One region of the Enterobacter sp. K510 genome, then DNA from elsewhere that is predicted to be linked to it. Evidence: predicted binding sites of a transcription regulator. Region 1 holds the regulator's gene; each other region holds the start of a gene.
What was found. Region 1 encodes LexA, which represses DNA repair genes until DNA is damaged. Its sites were predicted from a motif close to TNCTGTATGTACATACAGNA; they were not measured.
Positions count from the first base shown of each region.

Region 2: a site for LexA is predicted at 903-922, ahead of sulA (SOS-induced cell division inhibitor SulA). Genes of this name have one in related genera too.
Region 3: a site for LexA is predicted at 3,075-3,094, ahead of dinB (DNA polymerase IV). Genes of this name have one in related genera too.
Region 4: a site for LexA is predicted at 2,654-2,673, ahead of metR (HTH-type transcriptional regulator MetR). Genes of this name have one in related genera too.

Region 1 covers NZ_JBNRLQ010000009.1:34,586-38,556, forward strand. Annotated here, with positions in the region: gene plsB (glycerol-3-phosphate 1-O-acyltransferase PlsB) at 1-783, opposite strand, end outside; gene ACQUTD_RS16040 (diacylglycerol kinase) at 913-1,281, shown strand; gene lexA (transcriptional repressor LexA) at 1,390-1,998, shown strand; gene dinF (MATE family efflux transporter DinF) at 2,069-3,388, shown strand; gene ACQUTD_RS16055 (CsbD family protein) at 3,546-3,755, shown strand; gene zur (zinc uptake transcriptional repressor Zur) at 3,846-3,971, opposite strand, start outside.
Region 2 covers NZ_JBNRLQ010000004.1:62,265-66,235, reverse strand. Annotated here, with positions in the region: gene yccS (YccS family putative transporter) at 1-111, shown strand, start outside; gene ACQUTD_RS08070 (TfoX/Sxy family DNA transformation protein) at 96-725, opposite strand; gene sulA (SOS-induced cell division inhibitor SulA) at 944-1,453, shown strand; gene ompA (porin OmpA) at 1,809-2,864, shown strand; gene matP (macrodomain Ter protein MatP) at 2,939-3,391, opposite strand; gene ACQUTD_RS08050 (AAA family ATPase) at 3,577-3,971, shown strand, end outside.
Region 3 covers NZ_JBNRLQ010000003.1:477,919-481,889, reverse strand. Annotated here, with positions in the region: gene fadE (acyl-CoA dehydrogenase FadE) at 1-513, opposite strand, end outside; gene lpcA (D-sedoheptulose 7-phosphate isomerase) at 753-1,334, shown strand; gene ACQUTD_RS07690 (class II glutamine amidotransferase) at 1,380-2,147, shown strand; gene dpaA (peptidoglycan meso-diaminopimelic acid protein amidase) at 2,118-2,858, opposite strand; gene dinB (DNA polymerase IV) at 3,111-3,971, shown strand, end outside.
Region 4 covers NZ_JBNRLQ010000005.1:210,725-214,695, reverse strand. Annotated here, with positions in the region: gene ACQUTD_RS10760 (metabolite/H+ symporter) at 1-166, shown strand, start outside; gene metE (5-methyltetrahydropteroyltriglutamate--homocysteine S-methyltransferase) at 206-2,467, opposite strand; gene metR (HTH-type transcriptional regulator MetR) at 2,705-3,658, shown strand; gene ACQUTD_RS10745 (carboxylate/amino acid/amine transporter) at 3,546-3,971, opposite strand, start outside.

The sequences.
Region 1 (3,971 bases):
ATAGGAGAAGTTCGCCGCAATCTCTTCCATCAGGGCGACGGCATTTTGCTGTGCCTTTTCATGGGAGATCTTTTTGCTGCGCGCTTCGTCTTCCACCGCGCGGGCAATGGCTTTTGAGGCCAGCAATTTATTGAACAGATCCTGACGCGCAGGCAGGCGCGGGCCGACCGCGGCCAGACGCTGGCGGGCAAAATGCATCCGCGCGACACGCGCCAGTTTCTGGGCGATAATTTTGTCAGTGCCATGTTCGGTGGCCATGCGGCGCAGCGAAACCGGCGGCGAGAAGCGCACAAAGCTGTCGCGTCCCAGCCAGGAGATAGCAAAGAATTTCTGTACGCCGTTCAGCATACGCAGCGGCGGGTTGACCTCGCCTTTCTCTCGACCCGGCGAGCGGCCAAACATCACCGACACCGGTACCATTTGCACGTCCAGATCGGGGTGGCTGCGGTGCAGATCGAGGTAATCATGGAACAGCTTGATCGACTCTTCCTTCGGCGTGTACCAGGTGAACACGCGGGGCCCGCTGTGAATAAAGATATAGCGCGGCAGCAGCGTGCCGTCGATTTCGAGTGGCTCCAGCGGATCGGGCAGATCGTTTGCCAGACACTGCGCGCGCAGGGTCAGTAAATCTGCCTTCGAGTTGTACGGTAAGACGTACATAATAGGGCGTGAGGTATCAAGTCCCAGTTCCTGGGCAGGTTCTGCCGGAATGGGCTTGCTTTTTACCAACGCGCCTAATGGTAAATTAAGTAATTTGTAGTAAATTCGTGGCCAGCCGGACATATACGATGTGAAGCCTCTGGTTAATAATCCTGTTGCGCCGCAAGAATATCAGAAAGCGCGCGTAAATTCTGTTGTACCAAGGTCTGCTTGCATAGACATTGACGCTAATTACATAAAAAGGTTCTTTTGATGGCCAATAATACCACTGGGTTTACTCGCATCATAAAAGCAGCAGGGTACTCCTGGAAAGGCGTTCGCGCCGCCTGGATCAACGAAGCGGCGTTTCGTCAGGAAGCGGTAGCGGTGATCCTGGCGATTGCCATTGCCTGCTGGCTGGACGTGGACGCTATCACGCGCGTGCTGCTGATCGGCTCGGTAGCGCTGGTAATGATAGTGGAAATTCTGAACAGCGCGATTGAAGCGGTGGTGGACCGTATCGGCACGGATTTTCATGAACTTTCCGGGCGCGCAAAGGATATGGGCTCGGCGGCGGTGCTGATGTCCATCCTGCTGGCGCTCGCCACCTGGGGCATGCTGTTGTGGTCGCATTATCGATAATGCTCGCATAAATCGACAAACTCCGCTGTTTTGCTCAAAATTCGATTCCAAATTTTACTTTGCCTGTATATACTCACAGCATAACTGTATATGCAACCAGGGGGCGGTATGAAAGCTTTAACGGCCAGGCAGCAAGAGGTGTTTGATCTCATTCGGGATCACATCAGCCAGACAGGCATGCCGCCGACGCGTGCGGAGATCGCGCAGCGCTTGGGGTTCCGTTCCCCGAACGCGGCTGAGGAACACCTGAAAGCGCTGGCGCGCAAAGGCGTACTGGAGATCGTTTCCGGCGCGTCCCGCGGTATTCGTTTACTGCTTGAAGATGTTGACGGACTGCCGCTGGTCGGGCGTGTCGCGGCAGGTGAACCGCTGCTGGCGCAGCAACACATTGAAGGCCATTATCAGGTCGATCCCAATCTCTTTAAACCCAATGCAGACTTCCTGCTGCGCGTTAGCGGCATGTCGATGAAAGATATCGGCATTATGGACGGCGATCTGCTGGCGGTGCACAAAACCCAGGAAGCCCGCAACGGCCAGGTCGTGGTCGCGCGTATTGACGATGAAGTGACCGTTAAGCGGCTGAAGCGTCAGGGTAATACCGTGCAGCTGCTGCCGGAAAACAGCGAGTTTTCTCCTATCGTGGTTGACCTGCGCGAGCAGAGTTTCACCATCGAAGGGCTGGCCGTCGGCGTGATCCGCAACGGTGAGTGGCTCTAATCTCTTCTTTCCACGCGGCGGCAACATCATGATTGCCGCCGCGCGTCCGTTTCCCTTCTGGTAATTCAACGTGGCCTTTCTGACGACTTCCGACAAAGCGTTGTGGCGTCTTGCGCTGCCGATGATTTTTTCCAATATCACCGTGCCGCTGTTGGGGCTAGTGGATACCGCAGTCATTGGTCATCTCGACAGCCCGGTTTATCTGGGCGGCGTGGCGGTTGGCGCCATGGCCACCAGCTTCCTGTTTATGCTGCTGCTTTTTCTGCGCATGAGTACCACCGGCTTTACCGCCCAGGCCTTTGGCGCAAAAGATCCTCACGCCCTGGCGCGGGCGCTGGTGCAACCTTTACTGCTGGCGCTGATCGCCGGTTTCGCCATCATCCTCTTTCAGACCCCGCTGATTAATCTCACTCTGCACATTGTGGGCGGCAACGACGCGGTGCTGGAGCAGGCGCGGCGTTTTCTGGAGATCCGCTGGCTGAGCGCCCCGGCATCGCTGGCGAACCTGGTGCTGCTCGGCTGGCTGCTGGGTATTCAGTATGCCCGCGCGCCTGTGGTGCTGCTGGTGGTGGGCAATGTGCTGAACATCGCCCTCGATTTATGGCTGGTGATGGGGCTGCACATGAACGTGCAGGGGGCGGCGCTCGCCACCGTTATTGCGGAATACGCCACTTTTGTGGTCGGCCTGCTGATGGTGCAGCGCGGGTTGCGTCGCCGGGGGATCAGCCTGGCGATGCTGAAGACCGCCTGGCGCGGCAATATACGGCGGCTGCTGGCGCTTAACCGCGACATCATGCTGCGCTCGCTGCTGCTTCAGCTGTGCTTTGGTTCCATTACCGTGATGGGCGCGCGTCTGGGTGGCGACATCGTGGCGGTGAACGCCGTGCTGATGACGCTGCTGACTTTTACCGCCTACGCCCTGGATGGTTTTGCCTATGCGGTTGAGGCCCATTCCGGGCAGGCCTATGGCGCGCGCGATGGCAGCCAGTTGCTCAGCGTCTGGCAGGCGGCCTGTCGGCAGTCGGGGATAGTGGCGCTGGCGTTTGCGCTGGTGTACGCGCTGGCCGGTGAGCAGATTATTTCGCTGCTGACCTCCCTGCCGGATCTGCAACGGCTTGCCGGGCACTATCTTGGCTGGCAGGTGATTTTACCGATCGTGGGGGTATGGTGTTATCTGCTCGACGGCATGTTTATCGGCGCCACCCGCGGGACGGAGATGCGTAACAGTATGGCCATCGCCGCCGCCGGTTTTGCCCTGACGCTGCTTACCGTACCGCTGCTCGGTAATCATGGCCTGTGGCTGTCGTTAACCGTCTTCCTGGCGCTGCGTGGGATTACGCTGGCGTGGATCTGGCAGCGGCACTGGCGTCACGGCACCTGGTTCTCATAAGTTCACTGGCGCTTTATTGCGTTGATGGTTAAATATTCCGAATAATCTCCGCTTCGACATATCCTTAACTACAATAATTATCACGTTCAGCAGAAATCGAACGAACTGATGGATACTGAATATATTTTTATTCAAACCGAACGATGAGGATATCATTATGAATAAAGACGAAGTCGGCGGTAACTGGAAACAGTTCAAAGGTAAAGCGAAAGAACAGTGGGGTAAATTAACCGACGATGATATGACTGTCATCGAAGGTAAACGCGACCAGCTGGTTGGTAAAATTCAGGAGCGTTACGGCTACCAGAAAGACCAGGCTGAGAAAGAAGTTGGTGACTGGGAAACCCGTCACGATTACCGCTGGTAATCACGGACTTCTGCGGCAATTAGCGTTACAGCTACCCTGCCCGAAAGGTACAAGGATGTACCAACCTCTCACTACATTCCCACCTTATTTCTAACGCGGTTTTTTCTTCACCTGAATACTGTGATCGTGCTGACAGGCACCCTGATGACGACAGGCTTCCACTTCTGAACATGCCGCACATAAACCATGCGCTTCAATGACATTATGGCGTAGCGC
Region 2 (3,971 bases), on a different contig from region 1:
CAGGTGGATTCCCGTCCGGACAGTAAAGAACCACTGGTTTTACAGCAGATCGGCTTGGTGGTAGCGCTGCTTCCTGAAATCAGCCGATTGCAGCGTCAGGTTGTCCGCTGATGTTTCCGGTGCTCCGCCTCAAACTCTGTAAACCATGTCGTCAATGCCTGGCGCTGCTGCGCCGGGAGCGCGGCCTGATGCATCCCTTCGATGGCTCCCTCCAGCGCCAGCAATACGTTAACGCCCAGATGTGTATTAAGCGTGCGTAGCCGGACCCAGCACGCTTTAGCGCCCAGTTTTTTCAGCGTGAGGACATCCGTCACGCCCGCTTCCCATAGCAGCATCTCCAGCTGAAAATTCAGGTTCGGTAGATCTTTAAGCCGGGGCTTGCAGAGGCGCTGCATCTTTTCTTTCCACGCGGCGGCAAGCGACCAGGTGGAAAGCTTCATCAGCGTATCCCTGTCGTGCCACAAGCTGTCATCAACGCGGTAATAGTTCAGTACTACTGGCCTGCCCCTTTTCATCATCGTCAATAACGGAGCCGGATGTTGCGCGCGGTATTCTGCACTTTGCTCACAGGCGCGAAGGTAGAGCTCCCCCTTTGCCACCATGGCGAACACCGTATCATCAACGGAAAGACTGTAACCGCCGAACAGCGTTCGATGGCGAATAGTACCCAGCTCTGAGAGGTATTCACGTGATTCATGGATCCGTTGATAAGACATATCTTTCATGATTATTCCTTTAAAATCATGGCATAAAGGCATCTTCTGGTAGTAACGGATCCGTTAATGAGGAACATAGGGAAGTTGTCCGCGGTGGGCAAGATGATTTTTTAACGGACATCAGTTATCCCGCAAATTTGCGAGGTGCTTTCAGAAATTGAGGTTGATCTTTGTACGTCCAGGAGTTACTGTACATCCATACAGTAACTATCAGGGCTGGATTGATTATGTACACTTCAGGCTACGCTAATCGTGCATCAACACTTAACGCTATGACGGGCAACCGCACACAGGCAAAACCGGCTGGCGACTCGACTGGCCTTATCAGCGAAGTGGTTTATCGTGAAGACCAGCCCGGCATGACGCAGTTGCTGTTACTGCCCCTTCTGCAACAGCTCGGCCAGCAGTCGCGCTGGCAGCTATGGTTAACTCCGCAGCAAAAATTAAGCCGTCAGTGGGTTCAGGCGGCAGGGCTGCCGTTGACCAAACTGATGCAGATCAGCCAGCTTTCTCCGGATGATACCCTGGAATCCATGATCAGAGCGTTACGCACCGGCAATTACAGTGTTGTTATCGGCTGGCATACAGAAGAACTGACGGATGATGAACATCAGCGTCTGGTTCAGGCGGCTGAAGAAGGTAATGCGATGGGCTTTATTATGCGTCCCGTGCGGAGGGATCCTCACGCCACAAGACAGCTTTCCGGGCTAAAAATTCACTCAAATTTGTATCATTAAGCCAGTTTAAGATAATTCCTGGGATTTTTTTTGTGAATTCCTGGGCTGACCGGTTCTTAAGCGAAATCGTGCTGCAATGCCTGTCTGGTGCGGTTTGCGCTGTTTTGCATTGATTATATTCTCGTCATAAATGTTAAATAATGCACGCAGAAAGCTTTTTTTTTCATATGCCTGACGGACTTCACACTTGTAAGTTTCCAACTACGTTGTAGACTTTACATCGCCAGGGGTGCTCGGCATAAACCGAAGATATCGGTAGAGATACTTAGAGCAATACCCCCGGTGAAGGATTTAAACCGTGTTTTCTCTGGCGAGAAATTCATGGCGAATTTTGGATGATAACGAGGCGCAAAAAATGAAAAAGACAGCTATCGCGATTGCAGTGGCACTGGCTGGCTTCGCTACTGTAGCGCAGGCCGCTCCGAAAGATAATACCTGGTATGCCGGTGGTAAACTGGGCTGGTCCCAATTCCACGACACTGGTTTCATCAACAACGACGGCCCGACCCGTAATGACCAGCTGGGTGCTGGTGCGTTCGGTGGCTATCAGGTTAACCCGTACGTTGGTTTTGAACTGGGTTACGACTGGCTGGGCCGCGAAGCCTATAAAGGCGACACCGAAAACGGTGCGTTCAAAGCTCAAGGCGTTCAGCTGACTACCAAACTGAGCTACCCGGTAGCTGACGATCTGGACGTTTACACCCGTCTGGGTGGTATGGTTTGGCGTGCAGACTCCAAATCACATCTTGCTGATGGCACTCGTACTAAAGACCACGACACCGGTGTTTCCCCGGTATTCGCTGGTGGTGTTGAGTGGGCAGTTACCCGTGACGTCGCTACCCGTCTGGAATACCAGTGGGTTAACAACATCGGCGACGCGCAAACTGTTGGTAGCCGTCAGGACAACGGTCTGCTGAGCTTAGGTGTTTCTTACCGCTTCGGTCAGCAGGAAGACGTTGCTCCGGTAGTTGCTCCGGCCCCGGCTCCGGCTCCGCAGGTATCCACCAAGCACTTCACCCTGAAGTCTGACGTACTGTTCAACTTCAACAAAGCGACTCTGAAACCAGAAGGCCAGCAGGCTCTGGATCAGATGTACTCCCAGCTGAGCAACCTGGATCCGAAAGACGGTTCCGTAGTTGTTCTGGGCTTCACCGACCGCATCGGTTCTGACGCTTACAACCAGGGTCTGTCCGAGAAACGTGCTCAGTCTGTTGTTGACTACCTGATCTCTAAAGGTATCCCGTCCAACAAGATCTCTGCTCGTGGTATGGGCGAATCTAACCCGGTTACCGGCAGCACCTGTGACAACGTGAAAGCGCGCCCTGCGCTGATCGATTGCCTGGCTCCGGATCGTCGCGTTGAGATCGAAGTTAAAGGTATCAAAGACGTTGTAACTCAGCCACAGGCTTAAGTTTACGTCTTAAAAAAACCCCGCGCTGCGGGGTTTTTTATTGCCTGCGATCCGGCGCGAAAAATATCGCGGGTTTATTCTTTGCCCAACAGCGCCTGCAAATCGTGCTTAAGCGTCGACATTTTACTGGCGTATTTCTCTTTGTGTTCGGCGTCTTCAATCAGTTGCACAATGGTTTCTGAGAGCGTTTTTCCCCGGCGCTGAGCCAGCCCTGCCAGACGCTGCCAGACCATAAATTCCAGATCGATGGATTTTTTACGGGTGTGCTGGTGCTCGGCATTAAAATGACGTTTGCGGCGGGCGCGAATGGTCTGCTTCATGCGATTCATTAAAGCCGCATTCATGTGTTGTTCAATCCAGGCATTCACACGAACCGGTTCGTTTTCGAGCGTCAACAGCTGATCGACGGCCTCTTTCGCCGCACTGGTTTCTATATAGCGCGTGATTAATTCACCTTCACGGTGCTTTTTCACCAGGTACTTCCATTTCCAGCCGCTTTCAAGATTTTCCAGTTGTTGGTATTTCATCGCGATCTCAGTGTTACCCTGTAACTCAGTTCAGAATATCAGTTTTTTAGCAATCTGCTGAAAAGAAATCATATCCTGTGAACACGCAGACGACTTTGCGGCCAGGAAATCGCGTATTACTGGTGTGATGCTTTGCCGCTTACGGTATAATTCCGCCCTTTACTTCTGACGATAAAACCTCAACTTTGACCATTACTAAACTCGCCTGGCAAGACCTTGTCCCTGATACCGACAGTTATCAGGAGGTATTTACACAATCTTGTGCGCCGTCTGAGGAGGAATTAACCCTCGGCGATACGCAACCCCGCTTACAGTACGCGCTGGAGCAACTGCTTCATCCGCTGGCATCGTCACGCTTTTTGCTGGCAAAAGCGCCGGAGGAAGTGGAGTATCTGGGTATTATTGCTGATGCGGTGGGTCAATTACTGCCGGAAGATCAGCCGTTTACTGGTGGGCAATACCAGATCGCCGGTCGAAGCGTCACCTTTGAAGCCTCAACGGATCCGCTGGCCGATTTCGTCTCCAAAAATCCGGTCGTCGTTGCCGACTGGGTAGAAGCAGAGCAGCTTTTTGGCTGCCT
Region 3 (3,971 bases), on a different contig from region 1:
TTTTTTGATGATCATCGCAAAGAAACGGTGCTCTTTCAGGAACGCCCACAGTTCCGGCGGCAGATCGGCCATCTCATGGGTGATCTGAAAATCATTTGCCATGCGGCAGGCTTCTTCCACCGGCCCGTCAATAAACGCCTGCTCTTCAGCGGTCAGACGAGGCTGCGGATAGTTATGCAGCTTTTTCCAGTCAGGATTGCCCTGGAACAGATCGCCTTCCCACCAGGTGGTACCGGCATCAATCGCCTCTTTTTCCGTGCGCGACATCGGCGGCATCACTTTGCGGAAGCTGCGGAAGGCCGGTGCCGACATCATGGACTTGCGCATGGATGGCACATTGAACGGCACCAGTATGATCGCCAGCGGCAACAGCACCCAGATGGACCATAACCCCGTCAGGCCCAGCAAGGCGGTCCACGCCAGCAGAATAACGCTACTTAATACCAGACTGACGCGGTGATAAAACAGCACACCGAGCAGCGCCATGGTTGCGAGGATACTCAAAATTATCATAGAAAATTGCTCCCTGTCTTGTAGGAGGTCTGACCACTTGTGATGTTATGGTTGTAGTGGATGTCATTTTATTTAGCAATGTGTTTACAAGATAATTACAACCTGGTTCACATTGTTGGGGCGGGGGAGCGCACGAAAACCGAAAAGGCCCGGTGATATGTCAGGCTTATACTTCTCGCCCGAAACGCTATCCGGTACACTGCGATGAGTTAACCTCATCCATTTTTAAGGATACCCTCATGTACCAGGATCTGATTCGTAACGAACTGAACGAAGCGGCGGAAACGCTGGCGAATTTTCTGAAAGATGAAGCCAATATCCACGCCATTCAGCGCGCGGCGGTACTGCTGGCAGACAGCTTCAAAGCGGGCGGTAAGGTACTTTCCTGCGGTAATGGCGGTTCACATTGCGATGCCATGCATTTTGCCGAGGAGCTGACCGGTCGTTATCGTGAAAACCGTCCTGGCTATCCGGCTATCGCTATTTCTGATGTCAGCCATATTTCCTGCGTCAGCAATGATTTCGGTTACGACTATATTTTCTCGCGTTACGTGGAAGCCGTGGGCCGTGAAGGGGACGTGCTGCTGGGGATCTCTACCTCCGGTAATTCCGGCAACGTGATCAAAGCTATTGCCGCGGCGCGTGAAAAGGGCATGAAGGTGATCACCCTGACCGGTAAAGACGGCGGCAAAATGGCCGGTTCTGCGGATATTGAAATTCGTGTGCCGCATTTCGGTTATGCTGATCGTATTCAGGAAATCCATATCAAAGTGATCCATATCCTGATCCAGTTAATCGAAAAAGAGATGGTTAAAGCATAACTCTCATCGGGGGCGACCGCCCCCGAAGCGTGGTGGAGGTGTTGTATGTGCGAACTGCTCGGGATGAGCGCCAATGTGCCTACCGATATTTGCTTCAGCTTTACCGGGCTTGTACAGCGCGGAGGCGGCACCGGGCCGCATAAAGACGGCTGGGGTATTACCTTTTACGAAGGCAAAGGCTGTCGCACGTTCAAAGATCCACAGCCCAGCTATAACTCGCCGATAGCAAAGCTGGTACAGGATTATCCCATCAAATCCTGCTCCGTTATCGCCCATATTCGCCAGGCAAACCGTGGCGAAGTGGCGCTGGAAAACACCCATCCTTTCACCCGTGAACTCTGGGGTCGCAACTGGACCTACGCCCACAATGGCCAGCTGACCGGCTATAAATCGCTGGAAACCGGCAACTTCCGCCCGGTAGGGGAAACCGACAGCGAAAAAGCCTTTTGCTGGTTGCTGCATAAATTAACCGCGCGCTATCCGCGTACGCCAGGCAATATGGCGGCGGTGTTCAAATACATCGGGACGCTGGCGGAAGAGTTGCGTGAGAAGGGCGTGTTTAACATGCTGCTGTCGGACGGGCGCTACGTGATGGCCTACTGCTCGACTAATCTGTTCTGGATCACAAGGCGCGCGCCCTTTGGCGTGGCGACGCTGCTGGATCAGGACGTGGAGATCGACTTCCAGAAAGAAACCACACCGAATGATGTGGTTACTGTTATCGCCACTCAGCCGTTAACCGGCAATGAAACCTGGCACAAAATCATGCCAGGTGAGTGGGTCTTATTTTGCCTCGGGGAGCGTGTAGTTTGACGCCAGCTGAGGCTGCACAGCGCCTTTAGCGATCGGCTTGCTCACCACGTAACGCCCGTCCACCACCGACACAACAGGCGGTTGATGGGTTGCGGCGAAATAGTCATATCCCGGCTTCAGCTGCTTCCAGAAATCGGCATAGTAAGAATATTTATGACGCGCCATATTGGCGTCGGTCATGCGGAACGGGTAAATGCTCACCTGCACGCTTTGCTGACCAAAAATCAGCGCGCCGGTCACAAACTGGAAGATCTCATCAATGCCGGAATCGGTCATCGCATAGCAGCCGACAGAGACACAGGCGCCATGGATCATCAGGTATTTGCCTTCATAACCGTGAGCACGATCGTAGGCGTTCGGGAAACCGATATTGATCGCCTTATAGAAGCGGCTGTCCGGCTTCAGCTGGCTGCGCTGAACGTTATAAAAGCCTTCCGGACTTTTGAAATCGCCCTGACGCTGTTTCGGTCCCAGACCGCCTGAATAGTTACAGATCTTATAACTATCAAGAAGCTGATACTGCTCGCCCATTTTGACGTAGAGATCAAGGGTGCGTTCTTCTTTGAAGATCTGGATGTAAACCGGCGACCCCATCAACTGCTGTTTGTACTCTTTGCTGACCGGCGTGGTTGAACTGTTGCTGCTAAGCAGCCCGGCAAACGAGACGCACGGGATCAAAAGCATCGCAAGAAATAATGCGATTTTGCGCATACTGCTGGTTCCTTGATAAAACGTAATTCACATTGCCAGGACGGCAAAAGGGATCCGAAATCAGACTAATCTGTGTCAGGAGCGCTCACATTAGCACCCCGGTAGTTTTTCGCAAGTCCGGATAAGCGCGTTTACACTATGTTTAATTGCGCCATTGCTATTGATTATCTCATTGCTCACAAAATCATTACAACTGCTTCTCATAAACGGCAGTAAGGCTGTATACTTATCCAGTATGGGTGAGGGTCTGCGATGCGTAAAATAATACACGTTGATATGGACTGCTTTTTCGCAGCAGTGGAAATGCGCGACAACCCCGCGCTGCGTGATATTCCCCTCGCCATCGGCGGCAGCCGGGAAAGACGCGGCGTGATCAGCACTGCCAACTATCCGGCGCGCAAATTTGGCGTGCGCAGCGCCATGCCCACGGCGATGGCCCTGAAGCTTTGCCCGCATCTCACCCTGTTACCCGGTCGTTTCGATGCCTATAAAGAAGCTTCCGCGCATATCCGGGAGATTTTTGCCCGTTACACTTCGCACGTTGAACCCCTTTCCCTTGATGAAGCCTATCTGGATGTCACCGACAGCGTGCACTGTCAGGGCTCGGCCACGCTGATGGCCCGGCAGATCCGCCAGGCCATTTTTGATGAACTTCAGCTCACTGCCTCGGCTGGCATTGCGCCGGTAAAGTTTCTGGCGAAAATTGCCTCCGATCTTAACAAGCCCAACGGTCAGTACGTCATCACCCCGAACGAGGTGTCGCAGTTTCTGCGCACGTTACCCTTATCGAAAATCCCCGGCGTCGGCAAAGTATCGGCGGCGAAGCTGGAAAAGCTGGGATTGCGCACCTGCGAAGACGTACAGCGCGCCGATCTCGCTATGCTGCTCAAGCGCTTTGGCAAATTTGGCCGTGTGCTGTGGGAGCGCAGCCAGGGGATCGACGAGCGGGAGATCACCAGCGAGCGGTTACGCAAATCGGTCGGCGTGGAGCGCACGCTGGCAGACGATATTCATGAGTGGTCAGAATGCGAAGCGCAGATTGATTTTCTTTATGATGAGCTGGAGCGGCGGCTGGCAAAGGTTAAACCGGATCTGCGCATTGCCCGTCAGGGG
Region 4 (3,971 bases), on a different contig from region 1:
CTATAACGTATCGTCGATTCTGGGTGCGTCTGTGGCCCCGTATATCGCCGCCTGGCTGACCGCCAATTATGGCCTGTTCTATGTCGGCATCTATCTTGCCGCGATGGCCGGTCTGACGTTAATCGCGCTGATCCTTACGCACGAAACGAAAGATCAGTCGCTGTAATAAATTTGCCCCTCTCCTGTTCAGGAGAGGGGCAAATACTCACGCCGTGCGCAGGTTCTGCGCTGCTTTCACCATGTTCGCCAGCGCGCTACGGGTCTCCGGCCAGCCGCGGGTTTTCAGGCCGCAGTCCGGGTTCACCCATAAACGCTCCGCCGGTACACGCTGCGCCGCTTTTTTCAGCAGCGCTTCGATCCACTCCACGCTCGGCACGTTCGGCGAGTGAATGTCATACACGCCCGGCCCGATTTCGTTCGGGTACTCGAACTCTTCAAAGGACTCCAGCAGCTCCATGTCAGAACGCGAGGTTTCGATGGTGATCACGTCGGCGTCCAGCGCGGCAATGGAATCCATGATGTCGTTAAACTCGCAGTAACACATGTGGGTGTGGATCTGCGTGTCATCGCGTACCACGGCGGCGTTAATCCGGAAGGCTTCGACGCCCCAAGCCAGGTAGTCAGCCCAGTCGCTGCGGCGCAGCGGTAAGCCTTCGCGCAGGGCCGGTTCGTCAATCTGAATGATGCCGATGCCCGCCGCTTCCAGATCCGCCACTTCGTCACGCAGCGCCAGGGCGATCTGTTTAGCGATAGTTTCACGGCTGACGTCTTCACGCGGGAAGGACCAGCAGAGAATGGTCACCGGGCCGGTCAGCATGCCTTTTACTGGTTTGTCAGTCAGCGACTGGGCGTACTTCGCCCACTCGACGGTGATGGCTTCCGGGCGGCTGACGTCGCCAATCACCACTGGCGGTTTTACGCAGCGGGAGCCGTAGCTCTGCACCCAGCCGTTTTGCGTGAATACGAAGCCGTCGAGGTGTTCGCCAAAGTATTCCACCATGTCGTTACGCTCGGCTTCGCCGTGCACCAGCACATCCAGCCCTAAGCGTTCCTGTTCGGCAATTGCCTGTTTGATATGTCCGGCGATGCCGGTGCGGTAATTGCCCGCGTCCAAACGTCCCTGTTTGAAATCCAGACGCAGGCCGCGGATCTCGGTGGTCTGCGGGAAGGAGCCGATGGTCGTTGTCGGCCACGCCGGCAGGTTGAAGCGTTCACGCTGGGCTTTTGCGCGTTCTGCATAAGCACTCTGGCGCTGGCTGTCCTGCGGGGTGATGGCCGCCAGACGCTGCTCCACGGCGGGGTTATGTACCCGCGCTGAACTGCGACGCGCCTGGATCGGGGCGCTCCATTCTGTCAGTTTTGCCGTATCGCCGCTGTTCAGCGCATCGCGCAGCAGCGCCAGTTCTTCACATTTTTGTAGCGCAAAGGCGAACCAGCTTTTAACTTCTGCATCAAGACGGGTTTCCACCGAGAGATCGATTGGGCTGTGCAGCAGCGAGCAGGACGACGCCACCCACAGATCGCGTTTACCGACAATCGGCTGGATCTGCGCATATTTCTCTGTCAGATCGGCACGCCAGACGTTACGGCCATTAATTAAACCGGCGGACAGCAGCCAGTCGGACGGCAGACGGCGATGCAGTTCATTGACGTCATCCTTGCCGTGTACCAGATCCACATGCAGCCCCTGCACCGGCAGTGCCGTGATGGTGTCGAGGTTGGGCGTCACGCCTTCAAAATAGGTGGTCAGCAGCAGTTTGACCTGTCCGGTTAGGGCATCGTAGGCCGGTTTGAACGCGTCCAGCCACGCCTGCGGCAGCTCCAGCACCAGCGCCGGTTCGTCAATCTGCACCCACTCAACGCCGCGTTTCGCCAGCTCGCCCAGCACCTGCTGATAGACCGGCAGAATATCGTCCAGCAGGCTCAGACGATCAAACTGCTCGCCTTTCACTTTGCCGAGCCACAGGTACGTCACCGGCCCCAGCAGCACAGGTTTGACGTTATGGCCCAATGCCAGCGCTTCATCCACCTCTTCCAGCAGCTGCGTCCAGGTGAGTTTGAACTGCTGGCCTTTGGTGAATTCCGGCACCATGTAGTGATAGTTGGTGTTAAACCATTTGGTCATTTCTGCGGCCGCAGCCGGTTCGCCGGTCGGCGCACGGCCACGGCCAATGCGGAACAGGGTGTCGATGTCGACGGATCCATCGTTGTTCTGATGACGAGCCGGCACGTTGCCGAGCAGCAGGCTGGTGGTCAGAACATGGTCGTACCAGGCGAAATCGCCCACCGGCAGCAAGTCAATGCCCGCCTGTTTTTGTTGATCCCAGTGGCGGGCGCGCAGTTCGCGTCCCACCGCCAGTAATTCTTCACGGTTGGTGTTACCCGCCCAGTAGCTTTCTTGCGCTTTTTTCAGCTCGCGACGCAGGCCAACGCGAGGGAAACCGAGGGTGTGGTTGCGGATTGTCATAATTTCTTCCTCTAATGAATTATAAATCCTGTGGATTTTGAATTTAGGGAAGGCGGCAAGTTTGCTCATCCCCGGGAGCTCACATCAGTAAGTGACCGGGGTGAGTGAACGCAGCCAACGCACCATAAATTTAAAAGACATTGGATTTTTAGCCGTCCAGATGTTTACACATCTATAATTGGCAGTTACTGTATATTCCTCAAGCGCAAATTGTTCATGCCGGAGTGAAGGACTTTCATGATCGAGATTAAACATCTGAAAACGCTACAGGCGTTACGGAATAGCGGATCGCTGGCGGCGGCGGCAGCCACGCTGCATCAGACGCAATCCGCCCTCTCCCACCAGTTCAGCGATCTGGAGCAGCGCCTTGGCTTTCGGTTATTTGTGCGTAAGAGTCAGCCGCTGCGCTTTACGCCGCAGGGCGAGATCCTGTTACAGCTGGCGAATCAGGTACTGCCGCAAATCAGCCGGGCGCTTCAGGACTGCAACGAGCCGCAGCAGACGACGCTGCGCATTGCCATTGAATGCCACAGCTGCATTCAGTGGCTGACCCCGGCGCTGGAAAATTTCCGCGCGAAATGGCCGCAGGTGGAGATGGATTTCAAATCCGGCGTGACCTTCGATCCCCAGCCCGCGCTGCAACAGGGGGAACTGGACGTGGTGCTGACCTCCGATATTCTGCCGCGCAGCGGTCTGCACTATTCACCGATGTTTGATTTTGAAGTGCGGCTGGTGCTGGCCCCGGATCATCCGCTGGCGGCAAAAGCGCGTATTACGCCGGAAGATTTAGCCTGCGAAACGCTGCTGATTTATCCGGTGCAGCGCAGCCGGCTGGATATCTGGCGGCATTTCCTGCAACCGGCAGGCATCACCCCGGCGCTGAAAAGCGTCGATAACACGCTGCTGCTGATCCAGATGGTAGCGGCAAAAATGGGCATCGCGGCGCTGCCGCACTGGGTGGTGGAGAGTTTTGAGCGCCAGGGCCTGATCGTGACCAAAACCCTGGGCGAGGGACTGTGGAGCCGGCTGTACGCCGCCGTGCGCGATGGCGAGCAGCGTCAGCCGGTAACGGAAGCCTTTATTCGCTCAGCGCGGAACCATGCCTGCGATCATCTTCCTTTTGTGCGGAGCGCGGAGCGACCCACCGGCGATGCACCCACAGCGAAGCCACTATCACCGACCCACCAATGATAAAGCTGGGCCAGTGCGGCTGCTGATGCCAGATCGCCAGGTTAACCAGCAGACCGGCGGGCACATGCATATTGTTCATGATGCCCAGCGTGCCCGCATCCACCTGTGTGGCGCCATAGTTCCACATGAAGTAGCCAATGCCGGAGGCTGCCACGCCAAGAAACACCAGAATGCCCCATTGCAGCGTGGTTTCCGGTAATTTCTGCGCGTTGCCCATCATAAACCAGGCGATCGCCGCCACCACGAACGCGCCCATATAGAACCAGGCAAAGGCGTTATGCTGCGGCATCGGACGGGTTTCCATCAGGCGTTT